2 regions of the Pelagibacterium nitratireducens genome follow, and region 1 is predicted to be linked to the other one. Evidence: predicted binding sites of a transcription regulator. Region 1 holds the regulator's gene; the other holds the start of a gene.
What was found. Region 1 encodes PhoB, which activates phosphate uptake and scavenging genes when phosphate is short. Its sites were predicted from a motif close to TGTCATNNANCTGTCAT; they were not measured.
Positions count from the first base shown of each region.

Region 1 (9,412 bases):
CTTGAGGAAGGCCTGCGGGCTCATATGCCGATCCAGGCGAGAAAGAAGCCGAGCGCCAGACCGGCGGCGAGCATGAGGCTTTTGGGGTCTTTCATGGCAAAGGCGACGGGATCGTCGTTGAGTTCGCCGCGAAAGCTGAGCATCCAGATGCGGCCGATCCACAGGAACAGGGCGGCGGGCATGAGCCAGAGCCAGATCGAATCCGAATAGAAATCGGCGGCCAGGGCATCCTGGGTGAGATAGAGCACAAGGATGAGAACCGAGCCGATGCCGCTGGCCACGCCCATGGCCATGATGAAGGGCGCATCGGTTGTGAAATATCCGCGCCCACTGATCCGGCCCGATCCGCCATTGTCGGTCATGCGCTGCACCTCGGTGTTGCGCTTGGCGAAGGAAAGCGAGGCAAACAGGAACATGGAAAAGACAAGCAGCCAGGGCGAGGCCATGACACCGACGGCGACAATGCCCAATACGAGTCGCAAGGTGAACAGCACGGCCAGCGTGAAGGCATCGAGGATCGGCTTGCGTTTGATCCCCAGGGAATAGGCGACGGTGAGGGTCAGATAGGCGGCAAGCGTTGCGACAACCAGGGGATTGACCAGCGCGCCGAGCGCGAAGGCGGCAATCATGGCGACGGGCATGGCGGCCACGGCATTGGCGATGGATATGCGACCGGCCGCGAGCGGACGGTTGCGCTTGGACCAATGGCGGCGGTCGTCGGCGATGTCCCAGAGGTCGTTGAGGAGATATGTCGAGGAGGCGAGGATGCCCAGGGCGAGAAATGCCATGCCCGCGCTGGTCCATGCTGCGAGGTCGAGCATATGGCCACCCAGCATGAGCGGCACGAACACCAAGGCGTTCTTGGCCCATTGATGCAGGCGCGCCTCCTTGATCCAATCCCTGAGCCGTGTGGGACGCTTTATGGTGTGCTCGATATCGGTCAGGCGGGCGGCCGCGCGCTCCACGCCACCGGCGGTTTCGACAAGAACGCCGGCTTTCGCGACTTTCCAGACGGCAAGGTCGGTCTTGCTGTCGCCGGCATAGACGAAGCCATCGGGAAACATTTCGGCCAGCTTTTGAGCCTTTGTGGCGCCCTTGAGATTGGTGATGCCATCGGATGCGATGGTCTTATCGATAAAGGGGAAGCGGTGAGCGATGCGTATGGCCAGCAGGCTGTCTGCCGCTGTGGCCAGAATGATTTGACGGCCTTTTGCCTTTTCGGCCTCGGCGTAGGCGACAAGCTCGGCGTTGAGCGGGATGTCGTCGACCTCGAGGGTCACCTGGCTGGCCAGTTGCTGCTTGAGATGCGCCTTGCCCTTGAGGAGCCAGAGCACGAGGGAAAACAGGCCGAACGGGTTCTGCTTGAGATAGGCGAAAACCGTCTCGTGCAGCAGATCGGTGCGGATCAGGGTGTCGTCGAGATCGAGAACGAGCGGGAGAAGGCCCGATCGGGGTTTCCGGTCGGCACGGGTCTGTTTGACCGCAACAGCTGATTTGGGCATCGCACCTGCTCACTTTGCAAATTTCGCCCCGTTATCGCGGGCGCGAAGCTGTGGTGCAAAGAAAACAGCAAATAAGCGTTAATCAGGCGCGACGCGCAAATCAGTCAAATGCACGACAAAATTTACGCTTTATCGATCTGGCTTAATATGGTGCCAACAGGATCGATAAAATCGTACCTGTTTATCAAGCCTCTAGTTCGCCACGAATTTTTCGTCGAAGGCATAGCCCGCGCCGCGGACGGTGCGGATGGGGTCCTTGACCCGCCCCCGATTGATGGCCTTGCGCAGCCGGCCGACATGGACGTCCACGGTGCGCTCGTCGACATAGACATCGGTGCCCCAGACGCCATCGAGCAATTGCTCACGCGAATAGACGCGGCCGGGATTGCCCATGAGGTATTCGAGCAGGCGGTACTCTGTGGGGCCGAGATGGACTTCCTTGCCCGAGCGGCGGACGCGATGGGTGGTGCGGTCGAGTTCGATGTCGCCCGCCTTGAGGATAGCAGCGATCAACTGCGGGTTCGACCGGCGCAAAAGGGCGTTGATGCGGGCCATCAGCTCGGGAAGCGAAAAGGGTTTGACGACATAATCGTCGGCCCCGGTCGCCAGACCGCGCACCCGCTCTTCTTCCTCGCCGCGTGCGGTGAGCATGATGATCGGGATGCGGGCGGTATCGGTGCGGGCGCGGATGCGGCGGCAGATCTCGATGCCCGAAGTGCCCGGCAGCATCCAGTCGAGCAGGATGATATCGGGCGTGTTTTCGGCGATGCGCAGCATGGCCTCTTCGGCATCTTCGGCGGTTGCGACGGAAAAATCTTCCGCCTCGAGATTGTATCGCAGAAGTTCGACGAGATCGGCCTCGTCTTCGACAACAAGAACCTGAGGGATCATTGACTAGCCCTTGATCTGCTCACGCTTGAAATCCTCGACGTCCGACGTCAGTGACTGGCCGGTCGCAAGGAAATAGGCCTGCTCTGCTATGTTGGTCGAGTGATCGCCCACCCGCTCAAGATTTTTGCCGCAGAACAGGAGGTGCGTACACATGGTGATATTACGCGGATCTTCCATCATGTAGGTGAGGAGTTCGCGGAACAGGGAAACATAGAGCGCATCGACGTCGGTATCGCGCTCGACCACATCGACCGCCATGTCCTTGTCGCGGGCGGCAAAGGCATCGAGGGCCAGCTTGACCTGGCGCTGGACGAGTTCGCCCATGTGGCGCAGTCCGTTCTTGAACTGGCTCGACATGCCGATGCCTTCGAACTGGGTGGAGCGACGGGCCGTCGACTTGGCCATGTCGCCGATGCGTTCGAGATCGTTGGCGACGTGAATGGAAGCGATGACAAGGCGCAGGTCCTGCGCCATGGGCTGGCGCCGGGCGATGATCGAGACCGCCATCTCGTCGATCTGGGCCTGCATGGCGTCGACCTTCTTGTCGGCGGCCACAGTGGCCAGCGCAAGGTCGGCATCGGAGCGGATCAGGGCGTCGGTGGCGTTGGAAATCGCCTTTTCGACAAACCCGCCCATTTCCGAGATCGAACGGGCCAACTCGATCAGTTCATCTTCGTAGGAGCTAACGATATGTTCGCTTGAATTGGGCATGACGTGGGTCTCCTACCCGATGCGGCCGGTGATGTAATCCTGGGTGCGCTTTTCCCTGGGATTGGTGAAGATGGATTCGGTCGGACCTTCCTCGATCAGCTTGCCCAGGTGGAAGAACGCGGTCTTTTGCGAGACGCGCGCGGCCTGCTGCATGGAGTGGGTGACGATAACAATGGTGTAATTGGCACGCAATTCGTCGATCAGCTCCTCGATGATCGCGGTTGCGATCGGATCGAGTGCCGAGCAGGGCTCGTCCATGAGGATGACTTCGGGACCGACCGCTATGGCGCGCGCGATGCACAGGCGCTGCTGCTGGCCACCCGACAGGCCGGTGCCGGGCGAATGCAGCCGGTCCTTGACCTCTTCGAACAGCCCCGCCTTTTGCAGCGAAGTCACGACGATTTCTTCAAGATCGGACTTGTTGCGGGCCAGTCCGTGGATCTTGGGGCCATAGGCAACGTTTTCAAATATCGATTTGGGGAACGGATTGGGCTTTTGGAACACCATACCGATCCGGGCGCGCAGTTCGACCACGTCGAGGCTGGCGTCGTAAAGATTGTCGCCGTCGAGAGCGACGGTGCCGGTGACCCGGCAGCCCTCGATGGTATCGTTCATACGATTGATGCAGCGCAGGAATGTGGATTTGCCGCACCCCGAAGGGCCGATAAAGGCGCTGACAGCCTTTTCGGGGATATCGATCGAAACGTCGAACAGCGCCTGTTTTTCATTGTAGAAGACCGAAACGTCTTCCGCCTTGAGGCGCGCGGGGTGCCCGGTATCGTCGGGCGTGCGGACTGTCTGGAAGCCGGCCTCGCCAGCTGTCGTGTTGCTCTGGTTCATCGGAGGCATTGCACTCCTGTCCATTGTGGTTCCGATTGTCATTTGCGGCGCTCCAATCGTGTGCGCAGGAAGATGGCGATGGCATTCAACAGGATCATCATGCCCAAAAGGACCATAATGGCAGCCGATGTCCGCGCCTCAAAGAAGTTCCGGTTTTCGTTGCCCTGCCAGAGATAGATCTGAACCGGCAGAGCCGTCGCCGAATCCAGCGGATTGGCGGGAATGTTGGCGATGAACGCGCTCATGCCGATCAGCAGCAGAGGTGCCGTCTCGCCAAGGGCCTGGGCTACACCGATGATGGTGGCGGTCAGAATGCCGGGGAACGTCAGCGGCAGAACATGGTGGAACACGGTCTGGTTGCGCGAGGCACCAAGCCCGAGCGCCGCCTGACGGAGCGAGGGCGAAACAGCGCGCAATGACGAGCGGGTCGCAATGATGATGGTGGGCAGGGTCATCAGGGTCAGCACAAGGCCGCCAACCAGCGGTGCCGAGCGCGGCAGGCCAAGATAGTTGATGAACACAGCCGCGCCGAGCAGACCGAAGACGATGGAGGGCACGGCCGCGAGATTGTTGATGTTGACTTCGATGAGGTCGGTCCAGCGGTTCTTGGGCGCGAACTCCTCAAGATAGACCGCGCTGGCAACGCCGAGCGGAACGGCCAGCACGATCACCACCATCATCATGTAGAGTGAACCCATGAACGCGCCGGCCAGACCAGCCGAAGCAGGAGCGGAGCGGCTATCGACATTGGTAAAGATGTGCCAGGCGAAATCGAAGCTTATGGCACCCTCTTCCAGGAGCCGATCGGCAAGCTGGCGTGTCTGGGGAGAAAGCTGCTGGCGCTCGTCAGCCAGCGAACGGTCGATGGTGCCCTTGAGCCAGTTGTCGGTGTTGGCGGAGGCCAGTATTGTCACCGGCACGGTCTGCCCGAGCACGTCGGGATTGGCGAAATAGCGATCGCGCAGCTGGAAGCGAGCGGCCGATGTTACGAGTTCGAGAACATCGCGGCTTTCGATTTCCAGATCGGGCACGGCGGTGCGGACAGCGGTTTCGACGATGGCGTTCCAGTTGGACAAAGTAACGTCGCGCTGCCACTGAACCATCGCCGCGCGATAATCGGCATCGGACGCACTGTCCGAACGGTCTGGCTGGGGACCGCCTTCAACCAGCTCGGGATCGAAATAGGCTTCGACATGCAGCGTTGACTGCCAGAAGGACGGCAGGCCCTTGGAGATGATCATCCCGAACAGGATGGCAACGAAGCCCAGCGCAGCGGCAATCGACAGGATGCCGGCCCAGCGAAACATGGTTTCATTGCGATGGCGCCGCGCAAGACTCTTGCGAACGCGTTCGCGCTTGGCATCGCTGGATTCGGGGCTGGAGAGCAATGTGTCGACCATGGCTATTCGTATTGCTCCCTGAACTTGCGGACGATGTAGAGTGCCAGGACATTCAGCAGCAGGGTCATGACAAAGAGTGTCAGGCCAAGCGCGAAGGCCACGAGAGATTGAGGGCTGGTGAAATCGGCATCGCCGGTGAGCTGATTGACGATGCTTACGGTCACGGTGGAGGTGGGCTCGGCCGGATTGAAGCGCAGCACGGGGCTGTTGCCGGCGGCCAGCACCACGATCATGGTCTCGCCGATGGCCCGGCTGACGGCGAGCAGGATGGCGCCCACAACGCCGGGCAAAGCAGCCGGCAGCAGAACCTTGCGGATGGTTTCCGATTGCGTCGCGCCCAGCCCGAGCGAACCGTCGCGCATGGTGCGGGGAACCTGGGCGATGATGTCGTCACTGAGCGAAGAGATGAAGGGGATGATCATGATTCCCATGACCACGCCTGCCGTCAGCGCACTTGTCGCCCTGATGTCCACACCGATCATGTTGCCCAGGCCGGCAAAGAACGGCCCCACGGTAACCAGGGCGAAAAAGCCGTAAACGATGGTGGGAATGCCGGCCAGCACCTCGATGATGGGCTTGACCACATTGCGCACATTGGGGGGCGCGTACTGGGAGAGATAGATGGCCGACATCAAGCCAATCGGCACGGCAACCAGCATGGCGATGAGGCTGATCATGACAGTGCCCCAGAGCAGCGGCAGCAGGCCATATTCGCCAGCCGATCCGGTGCCCGAGCTCTGGAACCGGGGGTTCCAGGTGGTGCCGAAGAAGAAGTCGAGCGGGTTGATGAAGGAGAAAAACCGCAGGGCGTCGGCAAGCAGCGAAAGCACGATACCGATCGTGGTCAGCACCGCGACGGTGGAGCAGGCAATAAGGCCGATACGGACAGCGATTTCGACTTCGGTTCGGGCCCGCAGCCGCAAGCCGATGCGCCGCTGAGCAAAAAAGAGCCCGCCGGCGCCAAGCGCCGCGGCTGCGCCGATCACGGCAAGGAACGAAACGAGCTGGAAGGTCTCAAAGGCCTGGGCGGCAGCCAATTCCTCGGGCGCGGGCTCACCGACCACGCCAAATCCGTTGGCGATGGCCTGGACACGGTTGATGACGGCCTGCACCTGGACCTGGGTAAGCTGCGCCGTTTCGGGCGGCAGTTGTGCGAGAATGAAGCTGCGCGTGACCGTTTCGCTGAACAGCGCCCACAGGCCGAGCACGATGATTGCCGGAAGCAGGGCGAAAAGGGCGGCGAGAACGCCGTGATAGATGGGGCGCGAATGCAGGCGCTCGGCGCCTCCGCTGGCAAGCCTGCGGCTGCGCGACCAGCCGATCTGATAAGAGAGCGTGAGAAGAACCAACAAAAGTGCGGCGATAACGAGAGCGTTCACGGCGAACTGGTCCTTCCAGATGGGCCGGGGCCTGGGACCCGGCGCGGACTGTAATTTTATATGGAGGACCCCGGAATGCCCGGGATCCTCCGATCTTGCAAGTGCCGATTACTGCGGCTGATACTGGTCGCCATTGTTGAAGGCATCGAGCTGTTCTGCAAGGAACTCGCTCGAAGCAGGAACCAGACCAGCGCCTTCAAGCGTGCCACCGGCACCGGCCATCTGGTCGGACAGGAAGAAGGCAACGTAGTCTTCGATGCCAGGGATCACGCCGACATGAGCGCCCTTGACGTAGAACTGCAGCGGGCGCGAGATCGGGTATTCGCCCGAAGCGATGGTGTCGAGCGAAGGTTCGACGCCGGAAACGGTTGCAACCTTGAGGGTGTCGCGGTTCTGGTCGTAGAAGGAGAGACCGAAGACGCCGATTGCTTCGGGGTTCGACTGCAGGCGGGCAAGGGTTTCGGTGTAGTCACCGGCGATCTCGACCACCACGTCCTGACGCGGGGTCAGGCAAGCAGCTTCCATGGCATCTTCTTCCATTTCAGGAAGACCGGCGGCTTCACAGCCAGCTTCGAGAACGCGAACGTCGAAGACTTCGCGCGTGCCGTGGTTGGTGCCGGGAATGGCGATGAAGATGTCCTGGTCGGGAAGCGAAGAGTCGATTTCGGACCAGTTGGTGTAGGGGTTGTCGACCATTTCGCCATCGACCGGAACCTGAGCGGCAATGGCCTGATAGAGATGGACGGGTTCGAGAGCGAAATCGCCCTGGTCGATACCAGTGGCGAACACGATGCCGTCAAAGCCGAAGATCACTTCGCGAACGTCTTCGACGCCGTTGGCAACGCAGCCTTCAAGCTCGCTGGCGCTCATCTTGGACGAGGAGTTGGCGATGTCGAGGGTCGCTTCACCGACGCCTTCGCAAAGCTGACGCTTGCCGCCGCCCGAGCCGCCGCCGGCAACGTTGGGCGTGTTGTAATCGGGGAATGCGTTACCGAATTCCTCGGCAACGATCGAGGAGAACGGCAGAACGGTCGACGAGCCGGCGATCTGGATGGTGTCGCGGCTCTGAGCCTGGGCAGCGGTTGCGCCAAGAGCGGCAACGACAGCCACCGCGGCGGCGCTGGCGTAAAGTGCGGTTTTCATGATTCTGATCTTCCTTTGTGTCAGAAGCGTCCGGGCATTTTTGCCCCTTGGGTTTGATGAAGCCGGACATGTGTCCTTGCGGCTCCATCTCGAAAACAGGGGCAACCTAGGACCGGCAGCTAAAGGTTCTATGTCTTTTTCGTGACACTTGGATGACAATATAAGGTGCTGATATTGCAAATAAAAATGCGCAGCGCCCTGTGGGAAACTGCGCATTGGCAACGTTTGTGACAAAGAGGCGGTCAGCGGGGCAGGAGGATTTCCACGCGTGTGCCCTCGCCCAGTTTCGAGCGTATGGAGAGCAGGCCGTGATGGCGGGCGACGATGTGTTTGACGATGGCCAGGCCCAGGCCCGTGCCCTTTTTCTTGCGGTTGGCTTCCGCATCGCCGCGATAGAAACGCTCGGTGAGGCGCGGTACGTGTTCTTCGGCGATTCCCGCGCCGAAATCGGTCACGGTGATGGCGTGGTGGGCACCTGAGCGGCTGGCGCCGGCGACCAATGCGATCTCCACCATGCCCCCGTCGCCGCCATATTTGATGGCGTTGTCGGCAAGGTTTTCGAGGACCTCGAACAATTCCTGGCGGTCGCCGATGATGGTCACGGGCTCGTCGGGCAATTTGAGATCGAGAACAAGTTGGGCGGCGGTGACCTTGGGTTCGAGGGTTTCTGCAACCTCACGCAGCAGCAGGTTGAGATTGACCTCGGTGGTCGGCTTGACGTGCTGGCGCAATTCGATGCGCGAGAGCGAGAGCAGATCATCGATCAGGCTCGACATGCGCTCGGACTGGCTGCGCATGATGCCCAGAAACCGGCCACGCGCCGCCTCGTCCTTTGCGGCCGGGCCCTGCAGTGTGTCGATGAAGCCCATGAGCGAGGTCAGCGGGGTGCGCAATTCGTGGCTGGCATTGGCGATGAAATCGCCGCGCATGCGGTCGGTGCGCTTCTGCTCGGTGAAATCGTAAAGGGTGATCGCAACGAAACTACGCTCCTCGCTGGGCCGATAGGGGACGACGGACGCGCGGTACCAGGTTTCGTTGGGCACCGGGATGTGCAGTTCGCTGCCTTGGGCGGTCCCGGTCTCGATGGCCTTGTCGATGGCTTCGACGAGATCGGGATCACGCAGGGTGAAGGCCAGAGGATCGCCGGTTCGGGCACGGGGAAAGCGTTTGAGCGCCGCCGGGTTGCGATAGATCAGCACGGCGCGTTCATTGATGATGAGGCAGGGTTCGGTCAGAATATCGGAGAACTGCTCGACGGCCCCGTCGATACCGACCAGCGCGCCGGCCTGATTGGTTTCGACATCGGAATTGAGTGAAGCGCGCATTGCGATGGCGGTTATGGCGGCGATTGCAAGAATCACCACGCCCGAATCGAGGAGAGCGAGCCTGCCCAATACCGCCAATGCCAGAACAATAAGCACGGCAGCGCCGCCGACCAGCAGCGGTGAAACCATGACGATCGGCCGGCCCACCTCGGGTCGCGTCCTCACCCTCTGTCCTGTGCTCATTGCAAATGAATCATCAATCATGACAATGGCCATATAGC
Region 1 is NZ_CP146275.1:3,041,226-3,050,637, forward strand. It holds gene V6617_RS15000 (GtrA family protein) at 1-24, opposite strand, end outside; gene V6617_RS15005 (UbiA family prenyltransferase) at 21-1,502, opposite strand; gene phoB (phosphate regulon transcriptional regulator PhoB) at 1,695-2,393, opposite strand; gene phoU (phosphate signaling complex protein PhoU) at 2,397-3,104, opposite strand; gene pstB (phosphate ABC transporter ATP-binding protein PstB) at 3,117-3,986, opposite strand; gene pstA (phosphate ABC transporter permease PstA) at 3,983-5,344, opposite strand; gene pstC (phosphate ABC transporter permease subunit PstC) at 5,347-6,723, opposite strand; gene V6617_RS15035 (PstS family phosphate ABC transporter substrate-binding protein) at 6,832-7,866, opposite strand; gene V6617_RS15040 (sensor histidine kinase) at 8,109-9,374, opposite strand.

Region 2 (9,412 bases), 1.5 Mb from region 1:
AGTAGATGGACACGAAACCGCCGGTTGCCCCGGCGCCTTCGCTGATGGGCTTCCAGCCTGTCGCGGCGATTTTGACCTTCGTTCTGATTGTTGCCGTGCTCTATCTGGGGCGCGGTATTTTCGTGCCGCTGGTTCTGGCTGTGCTGCTCGCCTTTGCCCTGGGTCCGGTCGTTCACAGCCTGCGTCGGGTCGGAACGCCTCATATTGCTGCGGTTATTGTCTCGGTGCTGGCGGTGCTTGCGCTGATTTCGGGTGTCGCCTATCTGGCATTTTCGCAGATGCTTTCGCTGGCATCCGATCTGCCGCGCTATCAGGCAACGATCAGCGAGAAGCTCCGGATGCTCCAGGAGACGTTCGGGGGCGGGCAGGTCATAGACAGGCTCGTCGCCACTATCGAACGGCTGGGCGCGCAGGTGGAGGCCAGCGCCGAGACGCTGGCCGAGCAGGGTCCCGAACCGATCCAGGTGGTCATAGCCGATAACGGCATGGGGTCGCTCGAAACAGCTCAGACGGTGTTTTTCTCGATCATCGGTCCGCTGGCTTCGGTCCTGATCGTTACGATCTTTCTGATATTCCTGTTGCTCGAGCGCGAGGAGTTGCGCGACCGGTTTCTCAAGCTGGCCAGCCGCGGCGATCTGCGCGCCAGCACCGAGGCCATGAACGAAGCCAGCGCCCGCGTTGGCCGCTATCTTCTGGCTCAGGCGACAATCAGCGCCGGTTATGGGACCCTCTTCGGGGCGGGTCTTTTTGTGCTTGGCGTACCCAACGCGGTCCTTTGGGGTCTGTTGGCGAGCGTATTTCGCTATATCCCGTTCGTGGGTACGCTGATGATTGCAACCATTCCGATCCTGTTGGCGGTGGCTGTCGATCCGGGCTGGACGATGCTGTTCGGGGTCATCGGGCTCTATCTGGTGCTCGAAGTGGTGTCCAACAACATTGTCGAACCGCGGCTTTATGGCACCTCGACGGGGCTGACCCCGCTTGCGGTGCTGGTCGCCGCAATGTTCTGGGCCACGCTGTGGGGCCCGATCGGGCTGATTGTCTCCATGCCGCTGACGGTGTGTATCGTGGTCATGGCGCGCTATGTGCCCGGTCTGGGCTTTATCGAAACCATACTGGGCAGCGCGCCGGTGCTGCTGCCCCAGGAGCGGTTTTATCAAAGGCTGATCTCGGGCAATGTCGAAGAAGCGACCGACCTTGCCGACCGCGAAATCGAAAAGGATGGAATTGCGGCGTTTTACGACGATATCGCCGTGCCGGCCCTGCGGCTGGCCGAAGCCGATATCGCGGGCGATCTCGCCGATCCCTCCCATCGCCATCGTGTGGTGGAGACCCTTTCCGAGGTGCTTGACGATATTGCCGAAACCGTGCCCGACAACGGGGAAGATGGTGCGCGTATCCGGGTGTTCGGAGGTAAGACCGAGCTCGATCAGGCCATGGCGCTCATGGTCGCCGAACGGGTGCGGGCGCGTGGCTTTTCGGCTCAGGTGATGGCACCGGTGGCGTTGCGCAAGGAGGGCATCGCCCAGATCGACCTGTCGCAGACCGAGGTGGCATGCCTTTGCTATCTTGGGCAGAAACCTGACGTGTATGCGCGCTATGCGGCCCGCCGCCTCAAGCGTATCAAGCCGGAAATGGTCGTGGTCGCCGGTTATTTCCATCCCGAATACAATGGCGGACGGGGAGAAGGCACCACCGACGAGATCGATGTGGTGGCCCATTCGATTGCGCTGGCCGAGCATGCAATCGCTCTTGCGCTGGGGGGACACGGTATGGTGGCCCAAGACGATCCCGATGCAGTCCCGCAATTGCGTCTTTCGGCCCGGGCCATTTCGGCACAGGCTGCCGCAGACCCCGACATTTCACGATCGCTGCGGCGGCTGGCGCGGTCGGCCAACACGACGGTGGCGATGGTGACCATCGTGCCCCTTATCGATTCAGGCGGCGACGGTTCCAACAAAAGCCATTCCGAACATCTGGCCCACGAAGTGCTCAAGAAGTCGGGAACGCTGATTATCGAAGATCTGCAACACTCGCCCTACGCCCATCTGCGGACCGTCGTGGAAAGCGGGGTCAGGGCCTATGGGGGCGTCCCGGTTCCGCTCGACGACGGACAGTTGGGCGCGGTGCTGGCGATTTTCGATCAGGCGCCCAGCCTCTACGATGAGGCGCAAATCGCTTTGCTCGAAAAGGCCGTCCTCCCGCTAGCCGCAGAGATCAGGGACCTCTTGCTGCGACGCGAGGCCGAGGAAGACGAAGCCGTCGCCTAGCGGGCTCCAGGACCTCGTCTTAACACCTGTGCGACCCGGATCGGCTCTAATCTCGTGTTTTGTCGCCTGTCCGAACCGCAAAACCGTTTCCATCCCCGATCGGGTCGAGGACATGCTCCATTTCCGAAAATGCTCTAGTGAGCGTGGCCGTCGTCGAAATCCTCGCTGCCCGTCTGCCAGTACCCGGCGGCCTTGATCCAGTCGGGGTTGTGCCCGCGCTCGTCCACCATGTGGTGACGCACCGCCTTGCTCATGGCGCTTTCGCCCGCAACGAAGATGTAGCCGTCGCCGCTGGGCAGTTCCAGGGCCTCGACGGCTCCAAGCAACCTGTGGGGATCTCCCGGCTGGGCGCCTTCGCGGCTCAGCCAGTGGATCTCGGCATGGTCGGGCGCGTCGATTTTCTGGATTTCGCCATTGTCGGCAATCTCGATGACGGCGATGGCGCGGGCGTCGCGCGGCAATTCCTCGAGCCGGCGGGAAATGGCGGGAAGAGCGGTTTCATCGCCGACGAGCAGATACCAGTCGAAATCGCCCCGGACGACGAACGAACCGCGCGGGCCCCCGACCCCTATCGTGTCGCCCGGGCGTGCGTTTTGTGCCCAGCCCGACGCCGGGCCGTCGCCATGCAGTACGAAATCGAGCGTCAGGGTGCGGGCGGCGTTGTCGTAGTAACGGGGCGTATAGTCGCGCGCCTCGGGGCGTTTGCCATCGGGAAAAACCAGCCCGTTTTCTCCGCGTTCGGGAACCGGAAAGTCGTTTGCACCCGGCTCGGGGAAGAACACCTTGCAGTGATCGTCATAGGCAAGGGAAACAAAGCTTTCGAAATCGTCCGAGGTGAGCGTGATCCGTGCCATCAGCGGCGTGATGCGCTCGGATTTGACCACCTTTGCAACCCTGAATTTGAGTTCATGACGAACGCGTTCGACAAGACGGGCATGTTGGGTCATCGCAAATCATCCTCAAAAAGCTCGAGGCTGACCTACAAATGATGAGGCATTAAGTCAACTTAACATAATGTCACGCTATTATGTCGGGGAGGATGATCCGCTCGATCTGGACGATCCGGTCCTTGAGGGCCAGCTTGCGCTTCTTGAGCCGCTGGATCAGCGTGATGTCGGCCAGCCCCGATGCCGTCAGGGTATGAATTGCGGCGTCGAGATCGGCGTGTTCCTGGCGTTTGGTGGCCAGTTCAAGCCCGAGCCGTGCTTCGATTTCCTTGTCCAATGGCAGCATGATTGTTTTCCCACAGGACCCGTACCAGAGCGCGATTGGCCCCAATCGAGTCGGTTCGGCACTCTAAGCCATTGTTTTATTGTGCTCTCGAACCGGGAAAATCTGCAGCGTTCTCCCAGCGCGCTCCAGCCTCTTTCTGCCATAGATTTGCCATTGGACAAAGGCCGCAAAGAATGTGACGATACTGTCGTCCAATGATGAAAGGAGTGGCCATGACCTCACAGACTTACATCACTTCCCTGGAGCGGCGGCATCAGGATTTGGAACGAAAGATCAGCGAAGAAATGCGCCATCCGGCCCGCGATGCGCTGCTGATCGCCGCTCTCAAGCGTAAGAAACTTGAACTCAAGGACCAGTTGGTGCGCGCTCAGTACGAGACCACTCACTAAGGTCCATTCATAGACTTGTGATTTCTGTGAGGCCACGGCGAAAGCTGCGGCCTTTTTTAGTGTCCGCGGTCAGGCGAAAAACAATCCGGCAAGACCGTCATAGATCAGCTTGAGCGAGAGCAGGAAAATCAGGATATAGGCCACCCTGTAGAAAAGACCTGCATCGATACGCCTGACCAGAAACACGCCGAGCACCATGCCGGCAATCGCCGCAGGCACGAGATAGAGCGCGGCCTGCATGTTGGCGAGTGAAAGCTGGCCGAGGACGAAATAGAACGGGATCTTGCTGGCATTGATTACGGCAAAGAATACAGCGTTGGTGCCCGCGAAAAGCGCTGGCGGCAGCCGCATGGGCAGCATGTAGATCTGAACCGGGGGGCCGCCCGTGTGGCTCACAAAGCTGGTAAACCCGGCAACCGAACCCCAGAACGTTCCCCAGGGCCGCGATGGCGGCAGGCCCTCGAGTTTCTTGCGCAAGGGAAGCCAGGCGTCGAGCACGAAGGCCAGCGTGATCAGGCCGATGGCCAGGCGCACCATGGCCTCGCTGACCACAGCCGAAAGCGAAAAGGCGACCAACGTTCCGACCATGGCGCCGGGCAGCAGTATCCAGAACACTTTCCAGGCGACTTCACGCCGATAGGCGATCAGCGCGATGATATCCATGATGATCAGCAGCGGCAGCATCATGCCGGCGGCGTCGCGAGCCGGCATGACCAGGGTCAGCAAAGGCACGCCGACCACGCCCAGGCTCGCGACCAGACCGGATTTCGACAGAGCAACCAGAAAGACTGCGAGCGCAGCGACAAGAAAGAACGTCAATTGAAACATGGGGATTGGACGGGGAACAGGGCGGCATAGCGTGGGCAAATGGCCCTGATGTCAAGTCCGGGACGCCCAGAACCGTAGCCCCGATAGCGAACGCCGAACGGAAAACGGCCCGCTGCGGTGGGGCAGCGGGCCGTCTGAAGCCAGGATAACAGCAGAACTATTCGCGGTCGTCGGCGTCCGCATCGTCGCCTTTGAGCGATTTGAGCTTGGCAAAGACCGATTCGGCTTCGCGCTCGGCATCGTAATTGTCCTGGGCAGGCGTATGAGTGGATTCTTCGCCTTCCTGGGGCTCATACTGGGCGCGGTTGAGCGCTTCCTCTGCGGTCATCAGGCGTGTGCCCTCGGGCGCGTCCTCGGTGATGCCGGCGGTGCGGGCCGCCTTGCGCACTTCCATGTCCAGTTCCATCTGCGAGCACAACCCGAGCGTAACAGGATCCATGGCGGTCAGATTGGCCGCGTTCCAGTGGGTGTTTTCGCGTACGGATTCGATCGTGGACTTGGTGGTGCCCACCAGGCGCATGATCTGGGCATCCTTGAGTTCGGGATGGTTGCGGACCAGCCATTTGATGGCATTGGGACGCTCGTGGCGGCGCGAGGTCGGCGTGTAGCGCGGGCCACGGCGCTTGGGGGCTGCCACCTTGACCTTGGGCTCGGAGATTTTCAGCCTGTAGTTCTCGTCGGCTTCGCCCTTGGCGATCTCCTCGCGGTTGAGCTGGCCGTTCTGGATCGGGTTTACACCGCGGATACCGCCAGCGACGTCGCCATCGGCGATGCCCTGGACCTCGAGCGGATGCAGGGTGCAGAAATCGGCGATCTGCTTGAAGGTCAGCCCTGTGTTTTCGACCAGCCAGACGGCGGTCGCCTTGGGCATGAGCAATTGTGTGGCCATGGGTAAATCTCTCCTGTGCTGCGGCCCGGTGTTCCTCCGAACCGCCCGCCTCGCCAATCTGGAATGAGGGGGAATTTGGCGCTCAATATAGGGGCCAAAAGCCGATCATGCAATCGGCAATCACACGGCGCCGGTTTCCAGCGGATCGGGGCTGCCGACCGGTTCACTCTGCGGAGTCGGTTCGGGTGGGTAGCCGTTGATGACCAGATCGAGGATTTCGGGATCGCGCATCCCACGCAGATTGAGGTGGTCGGCATCCTCGACCGACATGAACACCCCGTGCGGTGCGACGGCGAACAGGCGGCGGCCGAGAAACGCGGGAACCACAGTGTCGCGCTCGCCATGGACGATCACTATGGTATCAGCCCGACTGCCCGCGATCCGGCGCGAGGAAAAGAAGGTGTCGCGCACCAATTGCCCGGGCAGGAACGGCATGGTGGCGGCGACGACGTCGGGCAGGGACGAAAAGGGCGCCTCAAGGACGAGCGCCTGGCTGGGATAGCGCTCCGACATGGCGACGGCGACCCCGGTCCCCAGCGAATGGCCGATAAAGACCAGCCGGCTGCCGGGGGCGTGGCTCTGGGCATAGGCGATGGCGGCTTCGGCATCGAGCAGCAGTCCCTCTTCGCTTGGCGTGCCGGTTGAACCGGGATAGCCGCGATAGGCAAACGAGAGGACGCCAAAGCCCGCATCGGCCCATGGCGCACTGCCGAACCTTACAGCCTGCGGCTCGGGAACGCTGCCATTGCCGTGAAAGGCAACGATCATCGGTGCGCCTTCGCTCGGAGGCTTGAAATAGCCCTTGAGCCTTTCGCCATCGGCGGTCTCAAGCGTCACACGCTCGAAATCGGGACCGACCATGGCTGCAAAGGGCAGGGCGTTAACGAAACGGCGGGGGAAGACCATCTCGCGCTGGAAGGTATAGGCGACAGCCACCACCAGCAGATAAAGGATCAGCGAGGCCAGCACGAGGCCGCCGACAAGGCGCAGGGTAGTCTGGTTCATCCAGCCTTCAATCAAGATATCGATCATACCGGTCGCGCCCCCGGACGCTCCAAAATCATCGCAAGAGTGCGTGGTGGCAAGTGTGGTTGTGAGCTTTGACGCAATCGTGACCGATCCGTTGCCAAACCGACACATGGGGACCGGGTCCGACGGCTGGGTGTCAGGTCAGCCGGATTTCGCCGGTGTCACAATCGATGCTGGCCGTCCCGCCATAGGGCAGCGTAACGATCGGATCGGTGTGGCCGAAATCGAGATTGCCGATGACCGGCATGTCTTTCAGGCCGCGCTCGTCAAGCGCGCCGAGGACTGCTGCCTCTTGGGCCGCTTGTCCCGCTCCATCCATGCCGGCGGGACGGGAGAGCAACACCCCATTGATGCGATCGAGAATACCTTGCGCGGCAAGATTGCGCATCCAGCGGGTGACATGATCGGCGCCAGGCGCCTCTTCCGATGACTCGAGAAAGAGCACGGCACCGTTCCAATAGTCGAGCGGCGGCCACCATGGTGTTGCCTTGAGCATCTCGAGAACCTCGAAGCACCCCCCGATCAAGCGACCGCTCACCATGCCGCTGCCGCGCAGGATCCACGGGCCCGAGGAGGGGTGGCGCTCGCGGGGTCGGATCTGGTTTTGGGGATCGGACCAGTCGAGTAGCTGGTCGGTCCACCCTTCGGTGCTCCAGAGCAGGGCGTGCGCGCTTCCTTCCATCGCCACTGCGCGGAACGATGCCTCTGTGGTGGGAGAGATTCCATCGTTCTCGGCAAAGCCCGACATCACTGATGGGCCGTAAAGGCTCTGCAAGCCAGCCCTGAGGCAGGCGAAATGGATTGCAGTGGTATCTGAATAGCCAATCAGCAGCTTGGGATTGGCGGCGACCACTGCCAGGTCAAGAAATGGTTCGAGCCTGACGGCATCATCGCCGCCGATGGAGGCGAACACGCCCTTGATGCCGGGATCGGAAAAGGCAGCCATGATGTCGTCGGCGCGGGCGGAAGGGTTCGCCGCCAACCAGTCCGCATCGGCACGGGCGTGGGGCATCTCGACGATTTCAAATCCAAATCGCTCCCGCAGGCAGGAAAGCCCGGCCTCGTAGCGATGGGGAAAGACCGATGGGCCGCCCCAACTTGGCGAGACGATTGCTATGGTATCGCCTGGTGAAAGGCGCGGAGGTATGACGAGTGGGGTGGGCCAGTTAAGGGTCATGAGTCCTTGCCGACCGTCAGGACAATCTTGCCGTAATGGTCGGGGGCTTCCATGGCGCGGTGGGCATCGGCGGCGTTTTTAAGGGGGAAGGACGTGATGCGCGGCGGCACGATTTTTCCCGCCTGGATGGCGGGCCAAATCCTGGTCTTGAGGCCCTGGGCAAACCGGGCCTTGGTCGCTGCAGGTTGTGGGCGCAGGGTCGATCCCGAAAGGGTCAGCGCATTCATCAGAACCAGGCCCAGATTGACCTCGGCTTTGGCGCCGCCCCGGATTGCCAGCTGAATGACATGGCCGCCATAGGCGCAGGCCTTGAGGTTGCGATTGGCGTACGCGCCGCCGATAATGTCGATGACGATGTCGGCACCCCGGCCCTCGGTGAGGGTTTTGGTGCGCTCGATGAAGTCCTCGCTGGTGTAATCGATCGTATGGGCGGCGCCCATGCTTTGGGCATAGCTGGCCTTTTGAGCGCTGGAGGTCGTTGCGATGGCTGTCGCACCAAAGAGGCGGCAAAGCTGGATGGCGCTGGCGCCGATCCCGCCTGATCCCCCATGAATCAGAACGGTCTGACCGCTTGCCAGCCCCGCCCGTTCGACAAGCGTTTGCTGGAGGGTAAAAAAGGTTTCCGGCAGCGTTGCCGCTTCGACATGGGACCAGTTTTCGGGCTTGGGCAGAACCTGACCGGCGGGCACGGCCACATAGGCCGCATAACCACCACCGTTGCAGAGCGCCACAACCTCATCGCCGAGGGCAAACCGGGTTTCGCCTTCTCCGAGAGCCGCCACGACACCGGAGACTTCGAGGCCGGGGAGCGGGGAGGAATCGGCGGGCGGCGGATAAGCGCCCTGTCTTTGGGAGATGTCGGGTCCGTTGACCCCGGCCGCCGCGACGGCAATGAGCACTTCGCCCGGTGCGGGCGAGGGTGTGGGAACACTTATCGGCTTGAGAACCTCGGGGCCACCTGGCTCGGAGATTTCGATGGCTTGCATCTGATCTTGAATAGTCATGGACGCCATCTTAATCGCACGCCACAATGGGCCAAGAGTAAATTTGAGGAGATCAGCATGGAAGACGATGCCCCACGCCGCATGCCGGTCCACGCGGTTGGCATGCCTCTCGACACACTGTCGGTCGACGAACTTGAGGATCGGATCGAAATTTTGAAGGCCGAAATTGTCCGTCTTGAAACGGCCATCCAGGGCAAGACGGCAAGCCGCGATGCGGCCGATGCGGTGTTCAAATTCTAGGAGCTGCAGAAAAGCGAGGAGCGATGGTCACCTGCCGGTAAGGTTAAAAAAGCGAGTCGCGTTAAGGAAAATTTTACGGGTTCGGTTTAGGTTTTCATCATCCAGTTTGCGCTGGAGTTTTTCAGAGCGGTTCCTTCCCTCTGTTTGACGCCTCCCTGTTAACTTTCGAGAGCCGTTTGCTTGACGGCTCTTTTTTCTTTTCTGGGGCAGGCGATCGCCGGAACCAAATTGCGTTAAGGCTAGTTGCAACTCCTCGGCGGCCCGTGATGACGGGATGGCCAAAAACGCATAGACTGCGCCCGAAGAATCCAGAGTGTTCGAGGAGTGCCCGTGGACGATATGAAGTCCCCCAG
Region 2 is NZ_CP146275.1:868,792-878,203, forward strand. It holds gene V6617_RS04435 (AI-2E family transporter) at 6-2,270, shown strand; gene V6617_RS04440 (siderophore-interacting protein) at 2,405-3,217, opposite strand; gene V6617_RS04445 (YdcH family protein) at 3,288-3,503, opposite strand; gene V6617_RS04450 (YdcH family protein) at 3,716-3,892, shown strand; gene V6617_RS04455 (sulfite exporter TauE/SafE family protein) at 3,962-4,720, opposite strand; gene V6617_RS04460 (DUF1013 domain-containing protein) at 4,878-5,609, opposite strand; gene V6617_RS04465 (alpha/beta hydrolase) at 5,730-6,641, opposite strand; gene V6617_RS04470 (S66 peptidase family protein) at 6,775-7,815, opposite strand; gene V6617_RS04475 (NAD(P)H-quinone oxidoreductase) at 7,812-8,819, opposite strand; gene V6617_RS04480 (DUF1192 domain-containing protein) at 8,877-9,059, shown strand; gene V6617_RS04485 (DUF1465 family protein) at 9,399-9,412, shown strand, end outside.
Region 2: a site for PhoB is predicted at 3,678-3,694, ahead of V6617_RS04450 (YdcH family protein). Genes of this name have one in related genera too.